DNA from 2 places in the Rothia sp. HMSC069C01 genome. Region 1 is predicted to be linked to the other one. Evidence: predicted binding sites of a transcription regulator. Region 1 holds the regulator's gene; the other holds the start of a gene.
The links. Region 1 encodes LexA, which represses DNA repair genes until DNA is damaged. Its sites were predicted from a motif close to TCGAACANNTGTTCGA; they were not measured.
Positions count from the first base shown of each region.

Region 2: the regulator LexA is predicted to act here: its motif matches at 4,214-4,229, upstream of uvrA (excinuclease ABC subunit UvrA).

Region 1 is NZ_KV817387.1:21,270-29,375, forward strand. It holds gene infC (translation initiation factor IF-3) at 30-731, opposite strand; gene HMPREF2981_RS04055 (DUF1844 domain-containing protein) at 1,104-1,523, opposite strand; gene HMPREF2981_RS04060 (SseB family protein) at 1,595-2,305, opposite strand; gene HMPREF2981_RS04065 (HisA/HisF-related TIM barrel protein) at 2,493-3,245, opposite strand; gene HMPREF2981_RS04070 (hypothetical protein) at 3,250-3,429, opposite strand; gene HMPREF2981_RS04075 (imidazole glycerol phosphate synthase subunit HisH) at 3,468-4,130, opposite strand; gene HMPREF2981_RS04080 (LysM peptidoglycan-binding domain-containing protein) at 4,441-5,076, opposite strand; gene lexA (transcriptional repressor LexA) at 5,536-6,204, shown strand; gene HMPREF2981_RS04090 (VOC family protein) at 6,308-6,676, shown strand; gene HMPREF2981_RS04095 (ATP-dependent DNA helicase) at 6,840-8,106, opposite strand, start outside.
Region 2 is NZ_KV817408.1:382,601-390,706, forward strand. It holds gene HMPREF2981_RS08400 (type I restriction endonuclease subunit R) at 1-671, shown strand, start outside; gene HMPREF2981_RS08405 (formate--tetrahydrofolate ligase) at 975-2,687, shown strand; gene HMPREF2981_RS08410 (MBL fold metallo-hydrolase) at 3,300-4,073, opposite strand; gene uvrA (excinuclease ABC subunit UvrA) at 4,251-7,139, shown strand; gene HMPREF2981_RS08420 (aminoglycoside 6'-acetyltransferase) at 7,136-8,106, shown strand, end outside.

The sequences.
Region 1 (8,106 bases):
GGGCGCCCCCAAGCTGTGTTTCGGCTCTATTACTCGGCTGAAGCCTGAGCTTTCAACTCGGCAGGCATAGCATCTGCCAATGAGTTACTAACGGGCTTCGCCGTAGTCGTGTCGAGACGCTCGCGACCCTTGCGGTTGCTTGAGTTCTGTCCACGGCGCACTTCTGCTTTACCGCGAAGCGGTGCCAGAACCATCACCATGTTGCGTCCATCCTGACGAGGACGAGACTCAATGGTGCTCACCTCAGCCAGTTCTTCTGCCAAACGCTCAAGCAGACGCACACCCATCTCGGGGCGCTGCTGTTCACGACCTCGGAACTGAATCATGGCCTTGACTTTATCCCCACCGGTCAAGAAACGACGAGCGTGCCCAACCTTGGTTTCATAGTCATGGGTATCAATCTTCAGACGGAAACGGATTTCCTTCAGAACGGCGTTAACCTGTTTCTTGCGGGATTCACGAGCCTTGACCGCAGCTTCGTACTTGTACTTACCGTAGTCCATGAGCTTACAAACGGGCGGTTTCGCGTTCGGGGCAACCTCGACAAGGTCGAGTTCGGCATCCTCAGCAAGACGCAAGGCATCTTTAAGAGGAACAACGCCTACCTGCTCGCCACCGGGGCCAACAAGTCGGACCTCCGGAACGCGGATACGATCGTTTATGCGTGGTTCGCTAATGAGTAGCTCCTGTGCTCTGTGGGTTTCCCCGTGAATATTATCCGTGGCGAGCACTAAAAAAGCCCTCGCCGTTTACAAGCGAAGGCACACATCGAATACCGAAAATTCGGTTATCTAACCCGTCTGCCTCACACCATATGCGGGCGGATGCGGGTGGGAGTAGACTCCACTTGCAAACAGTACATTAGTCTACCGGGTTTACAGCTAATTCACAAGAAAATGCCAAGAACGATAACCTTCTTCGTCATATTCCCGTTTTATCCCTGTGAAGCCGGTCAGTCAGCCCAGTAAACCTGCCGTGAGGGGCAGCTACGATTATGCGCATTACGCTACCCCGCACAAGGCAAAATCTTATCTGAAAACCTGTGTAGCGAACATATGAAGATTTACATTCACGGATCGTTCAAGGTACTTCAGCACGCAGAATTAGTACACAGGACCGGTAAATTTCTCGCCAGGCCCTTGCCCCGGCTCATCTGGGATTGACGATGCTTCCCGAAACGCCAGCTGTAACGTCCGCAGCCCATCACGCAGCGGGGCGGCATGCTGCGAACCAATTTCCGGCGCCGCCGCCGTCACAAACCCCGCCAATGCAGTAATAAGTTTGCGTGCTTCATCCAAGTCCTGTAACTCCGCAGCATTATCTTCGGCAGCCAGACCGCATTTGACGGCTGCAGCGCTCATGAGATGGACAGCCGCAGCACCGATAATCTCAACGGCTGGCACATCGGCAATATCCCGCATCTGTTCACTAACGGCATGCATTTGTTCATCAGTTAGCTCTGTACCGCCGTGTACAGGTACAGATTCATTTGATGATGCGCCAAATTGAAAACTATTCGTCATATTACTCATGGTTCTAGAATCTCACACTCTCTAAAGTTCACCAAGACATCATCAACTGAGCCTACACAAATCTATGAAGCAGAAAGAAGCTTAATCTGCACAGAATCAACCACCTGTGACATAAGGTCGCTGCTCGCCAAACTCCGCTGAAAATCCTGAATTACCATATTGAGCTGTTCGCGGGTAAGTCCGGGAAGAACAGCAAGTTTAATCGCAAGTTCAGGACCGGCACCTCCGCCCCTTAGGATCTTCCCCGTGCCTGTGCGTGCCTGTACGCCATCACCAGTATCACACTGAATATCTACCAGAGCGGGTTGTGTAGAGATAAGGCGTTTTAGTTCATTTAGTACCTCGTCGTTGAGATACGAAGGGATCCACGGTTTCCCCTGCGCCAAAGACCAAACAGCGGGGCGACGTACCACAAAGGTGAGGTTCTGACCAGGATTCACAACAATGAGTTGGTTATCATCTTCCACAGCACTCAATGCCGTTTTACGCATAGAGGCTGCAACCGGGCGAGCCTGTGGGTGCCACTGCGTCAAAGCATCAACACTCGTAAAAACAGGAAGAGCTTTTCGACCGTCGGGAGCCTGCAGGCTGACTAATGCCATGTCAGCTTCTTTATCAGATACCAGACCATCATGGGTTATATGAGCTTGTGAAAGCTGAGCAACAATCGGAGCAAATATTCGCACTTCACTCAACGCTTCAACAACTGTTGCCTCATCAACTTCATCAGCTTCAAAAGAGGTCAGAACCCGCGCTAAATCTGGGTTCGTCAAGCCATCGTCTCCATAGTATTGATGGGTTTGTGACGTTCCCTCTCCTAGGTTCCTCCCTTTCCAGGGCTGTCCGCCAGTATCAGTTTGCCTCCCAGCGCTGCGCAATTGAGCCGCAATATGCTCTGGCAACGCGCGCCGTGCAGCTGCACGCTTTTGGGGTTCAGACAGATTCCGTTGTTCTTGTGGGTTATGAGGCATCATCATTAGCCGCCTTAAGAGCCTCCTCAAAAGTAAAATTGCCGACGTACAGTGCCTTCCCTAGGACAAGACCTTCCAAGCCCTGATTCGTCAGCGCACGAAGAGTGCGAATATCTTCCAGAGAAGCAACACCTCCCGAAGCCACAACGGGATGCTCAGTGAGACTGAGAACTTCACGAAGCAGCTGTAGCCCAGGCCCTGAGAGAGCACCATCTCGGCTTACATCTGTCACAATATACCGGCATGCTCCCGCAGTTTGCAGCCATCGCACTGTGTTATGCACGGAATCGCCACACCATTCGGTCCCACGTGCTACAACGGTTCCGTTGCGAGCGTCCAAACCCAGAGCTATCCGCTCACCATAGTGCCCTAGTGTTTTCTCTAACCATGCCGGATGCTGCAGCGCCGCCGACGTCACATTGATGCGATCGGGTTCAAGACTCAAGGCGAATTCCAAAGAACGTTCATCTTTAACACCGCCACTGACCTGTATTTTGATAGGATTCTGAGCTGTCGCACGAACTCGATCAATAACCTCTCGAAGAATGCGGGTGTTGTTACCACGACCAAACGCCATATCCAGATCAACAAGGTGAATCCATCGTGCCCCCGCGCGGCGCCACGATAGAGCCGCTTCCACTGGATCTGTACCCTCACTCTGTTGGGAGAGGCGACCGCCTACGGGACGCACTGCACGCCCCTGAGCAATATCGACTGCGGGAAGAAGTTCTAGAGTACCCATATTCTTATCCCTGTGACCCGTATACGAAAGTTACATATGCCCCGTACCCAAAGAGGGCTAAAGCAATAATCCACAGCACAATCTGCGCGCCAAGAGATATGCCCTGTTTACGGAAAGATATACCCCCACCGGCAAAGAATGCCCCAACAGTCATAAGAATAAGTCCGGAGTATAGAGGTGACATGTGATGCTCCTTCGCAGTTTTTCGTAAAATTTATGATGCTACAAACGGTTCATGACGGGAAGATGCGCAACCCAGCGGCGAAGAAATTCTTCACCTGCAGCACCCGAAGCTACCGGACAAAATTGAATTGCTGTGAGAGGACCGTTCTCGACAGCTGCAATATAACGCGGATCTGCATCAGTCCAACTGACAGCAGGCGGCTCCATATAGTCTATACTCTGGTCAAAATCCCAGGTAAACACGGCATCCTCTGCCTTGAAATTCAAGGGTTCAGGAAGATCCTGTAAAAATTTACTGGACGCAGCAGCCTCAACCCTATAGTGTCCTGGATGAGCCCCAGCGGTGGCCAGAGCTTGTGCAGCACCCGGCCACTCTCCCAATGCAGAAATATCAAGGTCTCCAAGATCTGGGTTCACGGTTCGGATAACTTCAAACAGCATCCCAAAACCAGCCCCCGCAACAAGGACAGGACGGCCGCCTGCAACACGCCTGCCAAGCACCCGATCACCGTGGAGTTTCCGCACAGCCTCGTATGTTTCAAGAGATTTCTTATGACCAGCAATCACCATACCATCAGCGTCTCGTAGAGAATCGAGATCTGTGGTAACGAACGCTTGGGCACCGACACGCTCGCACGCTTGCTGGAGCTCGCCATATGTGCCGAATTCGCCAAGTATAGCTACGGTGGGACGTGTGGTCATAGAGACTCCTTAGTTCCGCTCCCGCCGGATTCCAGACGAACAACCGGGCGAGCATACAAACGTCATGTATCTCTAGGGTACAAACTCCAAGGTTTCTGTCCCTAATCTCACGCTATCATCGCATACCGCATGTTACGTCGCCTGTATTGAGCACCATATGTCAAAAAGACTCTACGCGATACAGATCCTCTCTCTTCTAAAAGCTACCTGCTAATAATCACACATTAGTCAATGAGAGCAGAGAACCGCAGCCCCTACAACGCATGCATACAGTCACAGTTTCTAGGAGCTCAAGAGACAGCTACACCTGCTATTGCACGTTTGGAACCTCTAGACGCTGCCCGACTTTGACAGTTGAACCCTGCAGATCATTAAGTTTACTGATCTGCACCATGGTGTCGCGTGGATCAGTCTTCGGGTCTACCTCTTGTGCAATATCCCAGAGCGTATCTCCAGATTGAACGGTCACGTATCGGGTTCCTGCACCATGAGATTCATTTCCAGCGTTTGCTGTATGCGGCGATATAAGAATGAGCGCCCCAAGAACGACAAGGGCCGCCAACGTTATCAGCGGAATGCCAAAAACCCAATTTTTCAGAGCCCTAGAGCGATGCATAGCACGTGTAAAATATGAGGGATTGCGCTTATTAACCACCGACACACCTTTAAGTTTTTCTGGAACCCGCCGCTGTCCGCTTGATGTTTTACCGTTTACGCTCTGCTGAGTCTGAGAGGAAGATGTGACGTTCACTTTCTGTGGTGTAGCCGAGAATGAAGTCTCGTATACAGCACGTGATTGGGAAGAAGTCAGCCGAGGATGCGACATACGGGAACGGCGTGATGAAGCATAGTGTGAACGTGTTTGATAAGAGTCCTGTCGAACACGAGCTGGGTGAATAACGGTTAACCCCGCCGGAATTCGGGAGGAAGAAGTAGCCGCTGCCATAGTATTTTCCTTTCCGCTGGTGTGTGACCAGTTCATATCCTCGCCGTTACACACCATTCTCAGTGCTCATAATGCGGTTGACATGAGTTCATATTCCTGCAGAAAGCACATATTTTGCTTTCGGATTCTCTCAAGATGCTCTAGAAATACCGAAGTACTTCGAAGACCAATAATCCCTGCATAGCAAGAGCTTGAACTAGAACACCTCACCGAAAAACCTCAACTTTTATCGAATATGTCTTCCGTAGACACCAACTATATCGAATCTAGTTTCGATAGTCTAGTAGAAAGTTACTAAATATTTCTTCGATTATATTCGAGGGTCATAGAATATTTGTTTGAAGTTTTCCCTCTGATGCTTTAGACTGAGAACGAGACGGTTCATCGTTATGCTTACCTGGATCCAGTCAATACTCCAGGAACCATGGCGTGCGTAAATAGTTAGAAAGAAGGCTCCGCATGACACCCGAAGCTCAGCGCCCTCCGCTGACTCCGCGTCAGCAGAAAATTTTGGATGCGATTCGTACAGAAATCGAGCAGAAGGGATATCCCCCTTCGATGCGTCAGATTGGCGATATCGTTGGATTGGCTTCACTTTCTTCGGTGACTCATCAGCTCGGTCGTCTTGAGAAGATGGGATATATTCGCCGCGATCCAAAACTACCGCGTGCCATCGAGATTCTTGACGATATAGAGTCTGAGGGCGCTTCAGCCCATTTTCCGGAGCTGCCTACATTTGAGGTGAGCGATGAGGATATGGTTCCCGTGCCCCTCGTAGGTCGCATTGCTGCTGGTGGTCCTATTACGGCTGAGCAATCCGTTGAGGATGTTCTCTCTCTCCCCCGCCAGCTCGTGGGCAGTGGGAAGCTTTTCATGCTTCGCGTCAAAGGGGATTCGATGATTGACGCCGCCATATGCGACGGTGACTGGGTTGTTGTACGTGAACAACACACCGCCGATAATGGAGACATTGTTGCGGCTCTTCTTGACGACGAAGCGACCGTCAAAGTATTCCGCCAAGTAGATGGTCATACCTGGCTACTCCCCCGAAATTCCCAATATGAGCCCATACTCGGCGACCGCGCCACGGTGATGGGTAAAGTAGTTTCTGTTCTGCGAAGCATCTAACGGGGACCTTCTGACCTGCGCGCGTTTTTCTCAAAAGACACAACGCTAGAGGTTCCTTTCCTGCGTATTCAGCCGTCTCATGTCCAGAAGGAATAACAGCACAATGATTGACCGTGAGATCGTTTTTATTGTCTATGTATCGGATATCGAGGCCTCAGTGTCCTTCTATACGAGCATTCTAAATCTTGAGGTCAGTTTTACCTCGCCACGCTATGTCACCATGGATTTAGCGCCGGGAGTCTCGCTAGCGTTGTGGACCGGAGCAAGCAATACTCTTCATGAAACTTCAACACGTACGTCTGAGGTATGTATAAATCTCAAGGGCTCCGATGCAGAAATCCTCAGACAGTACCAAGCCTGGGTGGAACAAGGGGTTGTCATATTGGAAGAGCCCCATCGTGATGTATTTGGGATGACTTTCGTAGCAAGTGATCTAGATGGGAACCGTATCCGAGTTGCCCCGATAGACTAACTAATTACTATAGGCAGCCATAAGCGCAAAATACATCAGGGAGGGTACCGTCGAACGGTACCCTCCCTTTCCCACATTACATCTATGGACGCTTCGCTACGTTCATGTCTCGGCACCAGTACCGGAATACAACGTGTATTAAAACCCGCGTATCTTATTGTTTTTAGTCAATACTCTGGTAAAGCCGTTCCAAAGCGCCTAAAACAACATTCTTATCCTGGGTGGTCCAAAGGTTAGGCATCGCCCGCATCAGGTACCCGCCGTATCGCTGAGTCGCCAGCCTAGAGTCAAGGATCGCCACTACCCCGCGATCGTGGACGGAACGTATCAATCGCCCTGATCCCTGAGACATGCGGATTGCCGCATGATATGCCGAAACAGCCATAAACCCATTCCCGCCTTTTTCTGCCACGGCACGGGTACGCGCTTGAGCGAGAGGATCGTCTGGGCGCGGGAACGGTATACGGTCCATCAGTACCAGACGACAGGAATCCCCAGGAACATCCACTCCCTGCCAAAGGCTCATGGTGCCGAAAAGACAAGCATTTATATCTTCAGTAAACTCCTCGACAAGAGCCCGCAATGAGGACTCTCCCTGCAAGAGAATATTCAGATCCGTGTGCTGACGTACATATTCAGCCGCCTGTTCGGCACCTCGCTTCGACGAGAATAACCCCAGAGCCCCACCACCAGAAGCTTCACATAATTCGCGTAATCGTTCGAGCTGCTGAGGATTCACGCCAAAGCTCGGTTTGGGCAAATCGGAAGCCACATACATAATGCCCTGCCGCGGATAATCAAACGGAGAGCCTACATCAAGACCTTCCCAGCGCGGAGCCTGCGGCCCAGCCAGCCCCAGGGAGCCGGCTACTGCATCGAAGGATTCCCCCACAGTAAGCGTTGCGCTCGTAAGAATAACGGTACGATCCTCAAAAAGCCCCTCACGTAAACGGCTTCCGATATTCAAAGGAGCAACGTGGAGTGTGGCGGGATCCTGATCAGAAGCTGCGGTATATCGTCCGTTTTCCCAACCGCCCTGGCGTGATAACCACAGCACTTCGCGATGTTCAGCAGATTCTAAAATGCGCGTTGCAGCATCATGTACCTCAGAAACACGTGAACGAGCCATCTGAAGCCCGGCATCCGCCTCTTTATTGTCGCTCTTAGAGTCGGAAAGCGCCGCCCGTGCGGCATCGGCTACAGCCGCGAGTGCGTTCAGAAGTCGCCCTTCGAGCCTTTCTATTAAGCCCTCAGAAACACCTTCACATGCGGTTTCTAAAGAACCGGCGGCTTGTTCGAGCGCGCTGGAGTCTGCTTTGGAGTTCTTGCGGATATCGCGAGCGGCACGTCTAATTAAGGAAGCAGAAAGGGAATCCGTCACCGCGCCAGTCACGCGATCTGCGAGCTCATGCGCCTCGTCAATAATAGCG
Region 2 (8,106 bases), on a different contig from region 1:
AGGCACAACTAATTGACGACTACACGCTCCAGGACTACACCGGAACCTACCAGGATGTACGTGCAGAAGTTGCCGAAGCGCATATTATTTTAGAGGATCCTGACGAGTTCGCAGCATCAACTGACGAGGAAGTATCCGAAGCTCAAAAAACTGTTGAGGCTTTCGAGCAGCTGGTTTTTGAAATCGACTTGGTGAAGCACCAGGAAGTCAATGTTGATTATATTCTGGAACTCGTTGCTCGCCTTCACGGTGCGGAAGATGGGGAGGAACGCGATACCATTCGCCGCTCCATCAACCGCGCGGTACATGCAAACCCCGAGTTACGCCCCAGTGAGGATATTATTCAGGGATACGTAGAAGAAGTGGTAAAGAACCCGGATGTTTACACTGATACGGCTGAAGGACTAATCCGTTATGCGTCTGGCATTCGTGAAAACGAAGAGCAAGAGCTGATCAAAACTGAGAAACTAAACCCTGAAAAAACTAAACTGTTTATGGACAGGGCCTTTGAGACAGGAGAATTCAAGACAACTGGAACTGACTTCCCGAAAATCCTGCCAAAAATACGCCGGTTTGGTGCTACAAAGAGTGCGTATGCACGCACAAAGAAACGTGTCGAAAAAGCAACCCGAGGTCTGTACGAGCGATTCCGTCCTTTCTTAGGGCGATAGCAGATGTAAAGACGTTCAAGAAACTCGTTCAGTTTGTATATAGTTTCTTTGAACTTAGAGAGCACCGGCTCGAAGATCACGCTCCCGCTGCAAATGTCCCCCCGCCTTATACATTCTCAGGGTGATCACACGTGGCAGAATCCTATGGAACACTGGCTTATAAAGTTAACACTGATAAGTATTCTCTCTGTATGTCGAAAGGTATTGAGAGTCCGTTAGCATAGGCAGAAATGAGTGACATTCCGTGAGCTAGAGCATAGAATGGGATATGGAACTGTTGGTTTCTACTTGTTAAGGACAATGATGACGAACAAGCCTTTCCCTTCCGACCTCGAAATTGCTCTCGCTGCTGAGCTTAAGCCCATCACCGAAATAGCCGCCGAGAACGGCATCAGCGAAGATCGTTTGGAACCCTACGGTAAATATGTTGCCAAGGTCCTGCTCGACGAAAGCACCAACGCAGAAACCGCCCAAAAGCGCGGTTCCAAGTACATTGTCGTTACCGCTGTAACTCCCACACCGCTCGGCGAAGGTAAGACCGCAACCTCTGTCTCGCTAGCACAGGGATTCGCCCAGACCGGACGTAAAGCTGCGCTGGCGCTTCGCCAGCCTGCCATGGGACCAACCTTCGGTATTAAAGGCGGTGCCGCTGGCGGCGGTTACTCGCAGATCGTTCCCATGGAGAAGCTAAATCTGCATCTGACCGGTGATTTCCACGCCGTTACCGCAGCCCACAACCTTTTGGCCGCCATGATCGATAACCACCTGCACCAGGGTAATGACTTGCGTCTCGACCCCCGTGCTATCGAGTGGCGCCGCGTTATCGACATGAACGACCGCTCCCTGCGCAACATCGTAGTCGGTCTGGGCGAGCGTATTGACGGCGTGCCCCGACAGACCGGATTTGATATTACCAGTGCCTCTGAAATCATGGTGATTCTTTCGCTGGCAACCTCCTTTGAGGACCTGCGCAAACGTTTGGCGAAGATTGTTATCGGTCTGAACTACGATGGTGAGGCAGTCACCGCCGCCGATTTGAAGGCTGACGGCGCAATGGCTGTTATTCTGGCGGATGCCATTAACCCCAACCTGCTTCAGACTCTCGAACACACTCCGGCACTTATTCACGCGGGCCCCTTCGGGAACATCGCTACCGGTAACTCCTCAGTTGTCGCTGACTACGTTGGCTTGGAATACTCCGACTACGTGATTACTGAGGCAGGCTTCGGGGCAGATATGGGTGCTGAGCGTTTCTTCAACGTTAAATGCCGAATCTCAGGGCTGAAGCCTGATGCTGCTGTGCTGGTTGTCACCGTACGTTCCCTCAAATCCCACTCTGGGCTGTACAAGATCGTACCGGGCAAGCCTCTGCCCGAAGGCATGCTTGAAGAGAACCCTGCCGACGTTGAAGCAGGGGCTACTAACCTGAAGAAGCACATTGAGATTGTGCGTGACTTCGGTGTGCAGCCGGTGGTGGCTATTAACGCGTTCCCCACCGATTTCGATTCTGAGCATGAAGCTATTCGCCGTATTGCCGAAGAGGCTGGCGCTCGCGTAGCTATCCATCATGGTGTTGCTGAGGGTGGCAAGGGTACGATTGACCTGGCAAATGTGGTTGCTGAGGCTTGCGACGACGTTTCGAACCTGGAGTACACCTATGATCTTGAGGATTCTCTCGAAACTAAGCTTGAGAAGGTTGCTACTAAGGTTTACGGGGCAGACGGTATCTCGATTGCTCCCGCAGCGGCAAAGCAGCTTAAGCGTTTTGCTGATTTGGGGTACTCGCATCTACCTGTGGTGATTGCCAAGACCCACCTGTCGATCTCTTCGGATGCTTCCCTCAAGGGTGCACCCACCGGCTGGACTTTGCCTGTGCGCGAGGTTCGTCTTGCCGCAGGTGCCGGTTATGTTTACGCTATTTGCGGCACGATGCGCACCATGCCCGGTCTGAGCAAGAGCCCTGCTGCAGAGCGTATTGGTTTTGATGAAAACGGTACGATGATCGGTCTTTCGTAGTGGTTTCTGGGGCATATTTCGCCCATAAAAGACGAAGGCAAGCTTGATAAGGTGCCGTGGGCATCCTCGTTATATCGGGATGCACACGGCACCTTTTCTGCGTCTTCGTGGGCTGTACCGAGGGGTAGCTTTTACTGATTTCGTGTGTGTTGCGAAAAAACCATTCAAACAGACCAATTGGTGTATAGAATCCGCATGATTACGCAGGTTTAACAATACTGTTATTTAGGGGTGTACCTTGAAAAATGGCTGTATGACGCGGAACTTCCAGAAAAAAGTTTTAGTGATTTATGCCATATAAAAATCGATAAAATCTCGATTGGTATTTAAATGCCCTGCTTTCATGTGGGGTAAAAATAACAGAACGGTTACAAATATGCGCTCAGCTTATCTAAGGTGTTTGGGGAGCAAAAACCATGTAGAAAACCGACCCAAAAGTAGGCTAGACTTGAGTTATCAAGTGATCGAAGGTTTCATGAATTGTCCTCGAGTTGCTTGTGTTTGAGTGAGTGATAGATACCCCCGGGTGTCATAAAACGACCGCGCTATGGTAGCGCGGTCGTTTTGTTTAACCAGACTTGTGCTGCTAGAAAGCCTACAGGATGTACTGGGCTACCAGCCCCGTGAACCCCATTCTTCAAGGTGTGGACGCTCGGTGCCTAATGTTGTGGAACGCCCGTGACCCGGAAGCACAATCGCTTCATCATCAAAGTTTCCAAAGAGCTTTTCAAGAACATTTGAGAAAAGTTCGCCAAACTGCGCGGAAGAATCGGTCTTGCCTACGCCGCCGGGGAAGAGCGCATCGCCGGTGAAAAGCAGGGTAGCGGGGGAGTCATCTTCCCATGTGGTCTGCACAGAATATACGATGGATCCGGGAGTATGCCCGGGAACGGAAATAGCGCGCACCTGCAGCTCTGTATCGTAAAAATCAAAAACTTCGCCGCCGTTTAACTCGTTTTCGACCGTGAAATTTTCTTGCGCACGAATGGCCTCGGCGTCCGCGGATCCTGCATAAGTAATGGCACCGGTGAGAGATTCAAGCTCGCGCAGAGCACGAATGTGGTCCCAGTGCCCATGGGTGGCCATAATGCCCGTCACGCCAAGAGCACGGCGGGGGATGGGCTCGAAATCTTCTTCAGATTCGAGAATGCGCACTCGGCGGTCGTTTTCTTCTGTAAGGGCTAGGTTTGGGCAGTCCTGCATGATTGCCTCAAGCGTGAAGGTATACAGTGCTTCCGCATCATAAGCGGGATCGATCAGCATTTGCTCGCCAGTATGGCGAATCGTGATCAGGTAGACGCTGTTATCCATGTCTGAGACGCTTAGGGCACGTACCGTAAATTCCGGATTTTCGAAGATAAGAGTTGATTCGGGATAAGTAGCCATATATCCAGTGTACTGATGCGGTGTATATCCCGTTTCTAGCGGCAGGTATAAGGGGGTAACGGGAACGAAAGTCGCCAGGAAAAAAGTTCGCCACGAGTCAAACCTGCATCATAAAGCATGCTATCCCCGCCGAAAGAGCGTAGAATGTAGATTCGAAGATAGACGAAAGGATTTTCGATGCCTCCCCGCGCTGGATCAGCAACCACCCCTTTGCAGTCAAACGACTTGAGTAGCATTCGTGTGCAGGGTGCCCGTGAGAACAACCTCAAAAATGTTGATCTTGCGATTCCACGTGACGCAATGGTGGTTTTTACAGGGCTATCGGGATCGGGTAAATCTTCACTTGCTTTTGACACCATCTTCGCAGAGGGACAACGCAGGTACGTTGAATCACTATCTTCCTACGCGCGTATGTTCCTTGGGCAGGTGGATAAGCCCGATGTTGATTTTATTGAGGGGCTATCGCCAGCGGTCTCTATCGACCAGAAATCTACTTCAAAAAACCCGCGGTCGACGGTAGGCACCATAACTGAGATTTACGATTATATGCGCCTGCTGTGGGCCCGTGTAGGACGTGCGCATTGCCCTGTCTGTGGTGAAGAAATTACCAAGCAAACCCCGCAGCAGATTGTCGATGCACTGCTGGAATACCCCGAACGTACGCGTTTGCAGGTTCTTGCCCCCGTGGTATCAGCTCGCAAAGGTGAGTTTGTTGATCTGTTCAAAGACCTGGTGACACAGGGCTATTCGCGTGCCCGGGTGGACGGAAAAACAGTTCAACTTTCGGATCCTCCTAAACTAGCGAAACAATACAAACACACCATTGACGTTGTGGTAGATCGCATCGTGATCAAGGAGGGCATCCACCAGCGACTGACCGATTCTGTGGAGACCGCACTCAGACTAGCCGATGGCCGCTTGCTCATCGAATTCGTAGATGTACAAGCAGATTCACCCGAACGTACCCGAACATTTAGTGAAAACCTTGCCTGCCCCAACAATCATCCCCTGCAGGTGGACACTATTGAGCCGCGCGCCTTCTCCTTCAACTCGCCCTTCGGCGCATGCCAAGCTTGCGATGGTATTGGCTCCAGGCTTGAAGTTGATGAGGATCTTTTAGTACCCAACCCAGACATGACTCTGGGTGAAGGTGCTATTGCTCCGTGGTCGCAGGGAAAATCTACCACCGAGTATTGGCTACGTCTTCTTGCAGGTCTCGGCGAAGAGCTCGGATTTGATCTTAACACTCCGTGGAAAGATCTTCCTGCCAAAGTTCGCAAAGCAATTCTGGAGGGCAAAGATTTTAAAGTTGAGGTCTCGTACCGCAACCGTTTTGGACGCGAACGCCGCTATACTTCCGGGTTTGAGGGTGTTAAAGCCAATATCATGCGTAAACATCAAGAAACTGAATCTGATTTTGCGCGTGATCGCTACGAACAATATATGCGTCAAGTTGCATGCCCGGTATGTCACGGTGCGCGGCTTAACCCTACTATTCTCAGCGTCAAAATTGAGGGTAAATCCATTGCGGATGTAACCGCTATGCCGCTTCGTACCGCCTTAGATTTTATGCGCGCCCTAAAGTTGACCCCTCGCGAGGCTAAGATCGCCGACCAGGTGCTCAAGGAACTAGATGCACGCCTGCAATTCCTCTTGGACGTAGGGCTCGATTACCTGACGTTATCACGTTCCGCTGGCACGCTTTCGGGCGGGGAGGCCCAGCGCATACGACTGGCAACCCAGATTGGTTCCGGGCTCGTTGGTGTGCTTTATGTGTTGGATGAGCCCTCTATAGGTTTGCACCAGCGCGATAACCGACGTCTAATCGATACCTTGACAAAGCTACGCGATATGGGAAATACCCTCATCGTAGTGGAACATGACGAAGACACGATGCGGGAAGCCGACTGGATTGTCGATGTTGGTCCAGGCGCGGGCGAACATGGCGGTGAAATCGTCCATTCGGGCACTTACAAGGAACTTTTGTCCAATAAAAAGTCGATAACCGGTGATTATATGGCGGGTCGGCGCTCTATTGAAGTTCCAAAGAAACGCCGCCCACATGACCGTAAACGTGTGTTAAAGGTCTATGGAGCTCGCGAGAACAACCTCAAAAATGTTGATGTTACCTTCCCCCTAGGTGTTTTTACCGCGATCACAGGCGTATCGGGATCGGGTAAATCAACCCTCGTGAACGATATTCTCTATACCTCACTGGCGAATAAACTCAACGGTGCAAAACAGGTTCCAGGACGGCACAAGAAGGTAGACGGTCTGGAACATCTGGATAAGGTTATTCACGTTGACCAATCGCCTATTGGGCGTACCCCGCGGTCAAATCCCGCGACGTACACCGGTGTATTCGACCATATTCGTAAGCTCTTTGCCGAGACGAATGAGGCTAAAATGCGCGGATATACGCCCGGGCGGTTCTCGTTCAACGTTAAAGGCGGTCGATGCGAAGCATGCTCGGGTGACGGTACCCTCAAGATTGAGATGAACTTCTTGCCGGATGTGTATGTGCCCTGTGAAACCTGCCAGGGAAAACGCTATAATCGCGAAACCCTCGAAGTGCATTACAAAGGTAAGACTATTTCTGATGTGCTTGAAATGCCGGTTGAAGAAGCTGCAGAATTTTTTGCGGCCTTCACCCCGATCGCTCGGCACTTAAACACGCTGGTTGATGTGGGGCTTGGCTACATTCGTCTAGGGCAGCCCGCAACCACGCTTTCAGGTGGTGAGGCGCAGCGCGTGAAACTTGCCGCAGAGCTGCAGAAGCGTTCTAACGGTCGTTCGATCTACGTGCTTGATGAGCCTACAACAGGTCTGCATTTTGAGGATATCCGTAAGCTCTTAACTGTGCTTCAGTCTCTTGTTGACAAGGGCAATACCGTTATTACAATTGAACACAACCTTGATGTCATTAAATGTGCTGACTGGATTATTGATATGGGTCCGGAAGGTGGCGACGGTGGAGGCACCGTAATCGCCGAAGGAACGCCTGAAGACGTCGCACAGGTCGAGGAGTCTCATACCGGACGTTTCATCAAGGAACTTTTGGTATGAGTGATATTTCAGGTGATCATCCGCGAGCGCAAATGCGCGGTGCTGTAACAACTCTCGACAGAGTACGCCATATTCTTGCTGCTCAGTTAGAGGCAGATTTCTGTTTACCTGCGGGAGCTATCTCTCAAGCACAGAATCTGGGTGCTGAGGTCTTGAGTGCACTGCAGCTTCCAGCGGAAGAGATGAGCGCATCCCGCCGCCGCAACGCTGATACCTGGGAACTTCGGGTAGGTAACTATCTGGGCGTGGGGTTGCTTTGCGCAAAGTATCCCCGGGTTTTGAAAACGGCCACTGAGTATATGCGTGGGGATCTCTCAAATTGGCTGGGCGATTATGCACCGTTACGCCAGCTGAATGAACTCTTGACCCCTTACAGCCAGCAGGTGAGCGGAACAAGCGTATATTACACGCCTTCACGTAACCTGCTTGAATCTGTGGTTCCGCCGGATGTTTCGGCGCAAGAGGTTAAATGTGCGGTACCTGGAATCGGTATGATGCGCCGGGTAGATAGCGGGACGCTTCGAGAATCCTTACGGCAACATATTTGCGGTCTTCACACGGTGATGACGGTACCGAACGCTTCGGCAGATGCTTTAGAGGCAGACGAAGATGATATGGCAGCTTCGGAACTCTCGGTACGAATAGAGCTCCTTCAACCTGAGCAGTACGAGCGTTTTCGCGGTGATCCACGGTATGCGAACGCTTTAGGGTTTAGCAAACGTCGTCCCGATATTACGGTCCTTGCCGCGTTTGACTCTGACGCCGACCTTGCTTTGGCGGATCCTTTAGCAATGGCGGGTGCAAGTGACGATTCGCCACTGATGCGTCAAATCGGTATTGATGTGCTGCCACAGGTGCGACAACGCAGGCTTGCTGCGCGTCTTGTATATGAACTTTCCCGAATGGTTCTTGCCGATGGGTATGTTCCGTTTTATGGGACCAGCCCTTCACATGTGCTCTCACAGCG